Regions from separate parts of the Nocardia sp. NPDC050435 genome, predicted to be linked through region 1. Evidence: riboswitches for the same ligand, from Rfam matches in the RefSeq annotation. Region 1 holds a riboswitch; each other region holds the start of a gene.

Evidence for each region. Region 1 has a riboswitch for cobalamin ahead of AB0I43_RS25425 (ABC transporter substrate-binding protein). Riboswitches for the same ligand answer to the same signal wherever they lie in the genome.
Region 2: another riboswitch for cobalamin. It lies ahead of AB0I43_RS40475 (iron ABC transporter permease); the one in region 1 lies ahead of AB0I43_RS25425 (ABC transporter substrate-binding protein).
Region 3: another riboswitch for cobalamin. It lies ahead of AB0I43_RS04190 (ABC transporter substrate-binding protein); the one in region 1 lies ahead of AB0I43_RS25425 (ABC transporter substrate-binding protein).

Annotation. Positions count from the first base shown of each region.
Region 1 is NZ_JBFAJW010000008.1:355,214-357,473, forward strand. It holds gene AB0I43_RS25425 (ABC transporter substrate-binding protein) at 1-975, opposite strand, end outside; cobalamin riboswitch at 1,004-1,220, opposite strand; gene AB0I43_RS25430 (GAP family protein) at 1,384-2,094, opposite strand.
Region 2 is NZ_JBFAJW010000023.1:7,209-9,468, reverse strand. It holds gene AB0I43_RS40480 (alpha/beta hydrolase) at 1-1,098, opposite strand, end outside; cobalamin riboswitch at 1,230-1,363, shown strand; gene AB0I43_RS40475 (iron ABC transporter permease) at 1,418-2,260, shown strand, end outside.
Region 3 is NZ_JBFAJW010000001.1:866,109-868,368, reverse strand. It holds gene metE (5-methyltetrahydropteroyltriglutamate--homocysteine S-methyltransferase) at 1-774, opposite strand, end outside; cobalamin riboswitch at 914-1,134, opposite strand; cobalamin riboswitch at 1,200-1,390, shown strand; gene AB0I43_RS04190 (ABC transporter substrate-binding protein) at 1,405-2,260, shown strand, end outside.

The sequences.
Region 1 (2,260 bases):
GACGCCGGCGGCCCGGTCCGCGAACAAGAACGGGTGCACTTTCCCCGTCCGGACGGCGGTCGAGTTCGCGAAGGCCGGATTGCCGACGATCCGGTCCACCTGCGGTTGCGCATCAGCGCGGGTAAAGGACGCGTCGCAGCACTGACTGGTCAGGATGATGTCGGGATCGCGGGCGATGAGCTCTTCCGCACCGATCGGCACATTGCGCCGCACGGTGAGGTCGGCGAAGGCGTTCACACCGCCTGCCGCTTCGATGATCTGGGTGATGAAGTCGAGCCCGCCGGCCACCTGATAGGACCCGTCGTCCTTGGGCGTGACGACGGCGACCCGGGGCCGCTGCGCGGTACCTACGGTCGCGCGCACCCTCTCGATCCGCGCGCTCAACTGAGCGACCACGTCGTCCGCGCGGTCGGGCACACCCCAGAGCGCGCCGAGGTCGCGCAGGTCGGCGTAGACGTTGTCGAACCGTACGGTCTTCGGGTCGATCGCCTCGTCGGCCAGACCGTCGGCGCTCGGGCACAGCGGGCTCAACACCCAGGTCCGCACCCCGAGGCTGTTGAGGCTTGCGCGGGTGCCCACGCTCTGTTGCGCCGACTTGGCGAACACTCCGTTGAATCCGGACAGCACGAAGTCCGGGTTCTGTGCCAGCAGCTCATCGCGACTGGGCAGCTTCTCGACATAGACCGACTTCGCCTGCGCGTCCTGGTATTCGGGCAGCACGGTGGAGTCGAGGAACGCGGTACCGACAAGCCGATCGGTGACACCGAGCGCGTGCGCGATCTCGATCGCGGGCTGGTACGCGGCGTAGATCCGCTGCGGCGATTCAGGAACGATGACGTCGATGCCACAATTCGCGCGCGTCACGGCGTTCGCACCGTTCGCCGCTTGTCCGGGTTGCGCACCGCAACCGGCGATGACGGTCGCGCACGCGATCAGCGCGACGCCGCGTAGGCGCGCGAAAACAGACGGAGTCAAGATGACGGCCTTCCAGGTCCTCGTGGAATGGGTACTGCGTGGCCGTGGCCGGTCTCCTGGCTGACGGGATGTGTGCGCGGCGGATCTACCTTCCCAGGGCGCTGTGCCCCAGTGGCTCCGGACGACGGTCACTCGCCCGGGACGATCTGTCGCTCCCGATCACAGTGGCGAGGGCCGCACCGGTTTCACACCGATTTCCCGAACACCACGGCTGGCGGGACTGTACCAAGATCACACCCGAGGTCGGACGACCGCACTGGGAATGCGGAGAATGCGGATACATCTACTCCCACCATCAGAAGCACTCGAAGAGGTGGTGCGTTGACCGCCTGAGCCCGCACCGACTCGCGGATATTCAGGGTCGGCAGTCCTGGTTTCCGGGCCAGAAGATGGACGGATCATGTCGGTTCAGGCCGGGTCGAAGGCCAGGGCGATCGCGGCATTGAGCGTGAGGCCGATACCGATACCGCCCACGGTCCATCCGAGGGCTTTGGCGCTGTTGCGGCTCAGCCATTCGTTGATTCGTTGCAGGAGGGGATCGACCCGTTGGTGCGCGGCGAAGCGGGCCAGGGCCAAGGCGAGGGCGGGCAGGGTCATGACGATGCAGTAGGCGGCGAGCGTGATTCCGATCAGGTGCCAGGCGAGATCGGCGTTGGCAAGCAGGCTGACCGCGGCGAGGTAAGGCAGCATGGTGGCGACTTCCAGCGCGGCCGCGACGAGCGCGAGTTTCATGAGGCCGGCCGAGCTGCCGGTACCCGACATGGTCCTGGACCGCCAGAGTTGGATCTTGCCGGGGTTGCCGGCGCGCTGTGCGGCTCTGGCCTCGAGCCGATAGCTCAGCGCGATGAGGAGTGCGCCGAGGATCAGTTGCGCGATCCGGAGCGGTACCGGCGGGATGTCGATGCTCCGCACTGCGGTCAGCGCTGTGTCAGCGCCGAGCACCAGCAGGATGCCGACTCCGAGGTAGAAGGTCGCGATCGTTGTGAGGTAGACCGCGATTCGCCCGGCTCGCAGCCGTCCTGGCGCCAGCAGCAGCCAGATCGGGATCAGCAGTGTGCCGAAACTGGTGCTGTCGACGAGTGCCAGGGCGATCAACGCGACAGCTAGGGTGACAGTCATCGGTTCCTCTCGGTTCGATATCTGTCCCCATCGTCGTGCAGCCGATCTTGTCTCCCGGTCCTCCTTTGGGAGGACCGGGGGTCGCATATCCGCTGCGGCTCATACGAGTTCACCGTTCGAGGGCGCGCTTCAGAGCAGTCGGCCCGAGTGCAGGCTTCTGTCGCGA
Region 2 (2,260 bases), on a different contig from region 1:
CTGGTCGGTGATGACCCGGTTGTATTCGGTCGGGCGCTGGATCGGGTTGGCGTGGCCGGTGTCGCGGGGGAAGGCCACCAGCAGTGTGCCGTCGACGCCGCCGGCGAGGTCGATCAGGACCTGGTGGGAGTACTCGACGTCGACGACCCGGTCGCGCCCGGCCTCGCGCGGGCGGAGAAAGACGACGGCGGGGCGGAGTTTGCCGGGGACGGGGCGGGCGAGGGCGCGCAGGTCGTTGCCCGCGCCGCCCGCGACGATCGCCAGGAACTGCGACTCGATCAGCCCGTTGCTGGCGGCGTCGGGGTTGAAGATCTTGTCGTGCAGCACCCGTTCGGCGGCGTCCCGGAGTTCGGGCATCCGGATTCCCGGGTCGCCGTAGAGACCGCGGTCGACGAATTCGCCGCGCCGGGCATACATCTCGACGATGAACCGCAGGGCGCGGCTTTCGCGGGCGCCGGGTAGCCAGCCCATCCAGCGCACCATGTCCTCGCCGCGGCCCCGGCTTTCCTCGCGGACGGCGTTCAGGTCGACGGGTGTGCAGTCCAGGAGCACGCCGACCAGCCGGCGATCGCTTTCGGTGTGGATGTGGCGGGCCACCTCGAGCGCGATCACTCCGCCCATGCTGTGCCCGACCAGGACGACGTTCTCCACCCCCGACATCAGGGCGGCGCGGACGATGAGGTCCGCGATGACCTTGGTGTCGATACCGCGATTGTCGTATTTGATCGCCCACACCACGCCGAGCCGGGACAGCGACGGCAGCGCTTCGGCGGTGTCGCTCGCGTTGAGGTTGCCGAGCCCGACGAGGTCGACCACGACGGTGTCCCAGTTCTGCTGTTCGCCGGGGGTGGCGACGGGCAGGATCGCCGGTTCGGTGCGGGCCAGGCGGGCTCGCTCCGGCGCGACATCGTGGGTCCAGTACTGGGCGAACGCGACGAGTACCGCGATGAGCACAACTGAGAGCCTGACCAGCGTCACCCTGGTGCGGCGCAGCGTCGTCCAGTCGGCGCCGAGGCGGGTGTCCCGCCAGCGGGCCCGGCGTCGCGCGTCGTCGTAGTCGGTGACGGTGGACGGGTGCCGATCGTCCAACAGCGACATCACTCCACTGTGTCTGCGAAATGGATGGTCCGCCATCGGACTTACCGGTCTGCCCCGAGATAAACCTTCGCTAAGCGAAGGACTTCGCTGCATGCCTGGTCACAGCGTTGCCGAGACCGGCACAGTGGACGAACGGAACAGACCGGTATGGTTCACACCGTCATTTCCGGCGAGTGCGGGAATCCGGTGAGAACCCGGAACGGTCGCGCCACTGTGATCGCCCCAGCGGGCGAGAGTCAGACCTCCCTCGCCGGGACGAACTCCGGAAAGGCCGCGACTTGCCTGCTGAGGAAGCACTACCCGCGTGGACGCGCGCCTGATGGTCCGTGTCCGAAGCGCGGTCGCCCTGCCGGCGCTCGCGGCGCTGCTGGTGTGCGCGATGATCCTGGCCACCGGGTTCGGCGCCGAGACGCTGCCGGTCTCCGCGGTCGTCGACGTGCTGCGGCACCGGTTGTTCGGCGGCGTCACCCCGGATCTGGGCCTGGACACCATCGTCTGGCAGTTGCGGGTACCGCGCACCGTGCTGGCCGCGGTGGTCGGCGCGGGCTTGGCGCTGGCCGGGGCGGCCATGCAGACGCTGGTCCGGAACCCGCTGGCCGATCCCTATCTGCTCGGGGTGTCCTCGGGCGCGGGCGTCGGGGCGGCGGCGGTCATCACCTCCGGACTGTTCGCGGGCGCCGGAATCTGGGCGCTGTCGGCGGGCGCGCTGGCGGGCGCGTTCGCCGCGGCGGCCATGGTTTTCGTCATCGCGGTCGCCCAGGGCGGGTTGACGCCGATGCGACTGGTTCTGACCGGGACCGTGCTCGCGTCCGCGTTCGCCGCGTTCAGCAGCTACCTGGTCTTTCGCAGCAAGGATCCCGCGGCCGCGCAGTCGGTGCTGTTCTGGCTGCTGGGCAGTCTCGCGGGCGCGGACTGGACGAAGCTCGGCCTGCCGCTCGCGGTGGTGGCGCTCAGCGGTGCGGCGCTCTGCGCGCTCAGCGGCTGGCTGGACGCGCTGGCCTTCGGGGCCGACACCGCCGCCGCCATCGGCGTTCCGGTCAAGCAGTTGCGGATCGCGCTGTTCGTGCTGCTCGCGGTGCTGGTGGGTGTGCTCGTCGCGGTCTCCGGCGGGATCGGGTTCGTCGGGCTGGTCATTCCGCACGCGGCGCGTCTCGTCGTCGGT
Region 3 (2,260 bases), on a different contig from region 1:
CGACTTCGCCAGCGCCGGAAGCACTTCACCCAGACGTCCGAAGTAGGAGGCGACCAGGATGGCGGGCCGGTTCTGGGCGTCGGCCAAGCGGCGATAGGCGGTGAAGACCGTCGCCTGCTCGGTCTCGGTGAGATCGGTCACCAGCGCGGGCTCGTCCAGCTGCACCCACTCGGCGCCCGCCTCGGCCAGCAGGCCCAGCAACTGCTCGTAGAGCGGCAGCAGATCCGGCAGCCGGTCCAGCAGATCACTGCCGTCCACCGACTTGGCCAGCTTCAGGAACGTGATCGGCCCCACGATCACCGGGCGGGCCGGAACGCCCAGCGCAAGCGCCTCTTTCAACTCGGCCAGCGGCTTCTCGGGATGCAGCGAGAACTCCGTCGCGGCCGAGAGCTCGGGCACCAGGTAGTGGTAGTTCGTGTCGAACCACTTGGTCATTTCCAGGGGCGCGACCTCGGCGGTGCCGCGCGCGGCGGCGAAATAGCGATCCAGCTCGTCGGCGATGCCGCCGACGCGCTCGGGCAGCGCGCCCAGCAGCACGGCCGTGTCGAGGACGTGGTCGTAATAGGAGAAGGTGCCCACCGGCACCGAGTCGAGTCCGGCGTCGCGGACGGCGGTGAGTTGCGCGGTGCGCAGGGTGCGGGCGACCTCGTGCAGGGCGGCGGCATCGGAGCGCCCGGCCCAGTAGGCCTCGATCGCACGCTTGAGTTCCCGGTTGGGCCCGATGCGCGGCAGTCCGAGCACCGTGGCGGTGAAGGTGTTGCGGGGGTTCGACATTGGTGAACTCCAGAGTTCGGCTACGGAAAGAGCCGCCACCCATTACGAGCGCACGCTGACGGAGCCCACTAAGCATCGTTCCCGTGCCCGGGTCCACTCGGCGTGCCACCCAATCCACGAGGCGACGACCGCCGGATACGGCGTATCCGGCACAACGGGCAGGTCTTCGGACTCGTGGGCATCGACCCTCGAACGGGTCGGCCTCGGGCTCGGGGCCCGGGGCTGGTCCTACCGACCGTCGCTTCCCAGGCATCGCGTACTCGCGCCCAGTGCGGGTGACGGCTGTCGTTCCCACTTACCGCTGCGGGACAGTCCCGGATTCTCACCGGGTTCCCTCTCACCCGCGCCTGTGCGAACACAAGCCCGGGCTTCGACGCCTCGGGTGGATCAGGGGCTCCTCGACTCCACCTCCGGCGAACCAGCTGCCAGATGAATATAGCTGGCCCCGGCTGCTAGGTTCACTCCCGCAGGGAACACCGGTGCGAATCCGGGGCTGTCCCGCAACTGTGACCGAGGAGCGAACCTTCATCCATGGCCACGACCTTCCTGGGTTGGAAGGCCGAAGGCGAGCGTCGATCCGGGAGCCAGGATACCTGCGCCACTTCAGGATCGAGCTTCACGAGGATGAGAATGCGAGTGCTCACTCGCCGCCGGCCCAGCGCCGCGCGGCTACCCGGCCACGCTCCGGAACGACGTCGTCGGTCCCGGGTCGCGGCCACCCTGGCAGGGCTGCTCGCAGTCGCCATGGTGTTCACCGGCTGTGCGTCCGACGACGGCGGCGCGGCGGCTTCGGCTCGCGCGCTGCGCGCCGCCGGCGACGGCACGCTGACGATCTACAACTCCTACAAGATCGCCGGACTGGACCCGATCGGCACCGGCACCAACTGGCTCTTCGACTGGGGAGTCGCGGAGAACCTGCTGCAGATCACCGAATCCGGCGAGGTCGCGCCGTGGCTGGCGGAATCGGTCACCCGCGACGGCGACACCCGCTGGGTGGTGCGCTTGCGCCCCGGCGTGACCTTCCAGAACGGCAAGCCGGTCGACGCCCCCGCCGTGGCCGCGGCCCTGACCAGGCAGATCGCGCGCTCGGCCGCGGCCCGGGTGTATCTGGACGCGGCCACGACGGTGGTCGCGGACGGCGACAAGGTCGTGCTGACCACACCCACCCCGAACGCGATGGTGCCCGCGGCGCTCGCCGCGCGGGACAACTCGCTGCAGATCTACGACGTCGCGGCCATGGAGGCCGCCGGCGGTGATTCGGCGAAGATCGTCGGCGCGGGCGCGTACTCGGGCCCGTACGCGATCACCGCGTGGACCCCGGAGAACCTGGTGCTCGCCCCCTACAGCAAGCACTGGGAGGGCACTCCGCCACTGAAGGGGATCACGGTCCGGGTGGTGCCCGACGAGCAGGCCCGCCTGGCCGGTGTGCGCAGCGGCGAGGCCGACATGGCGTTCTATCCCTCCACCTCGGCCAAGCTGGAGTTGC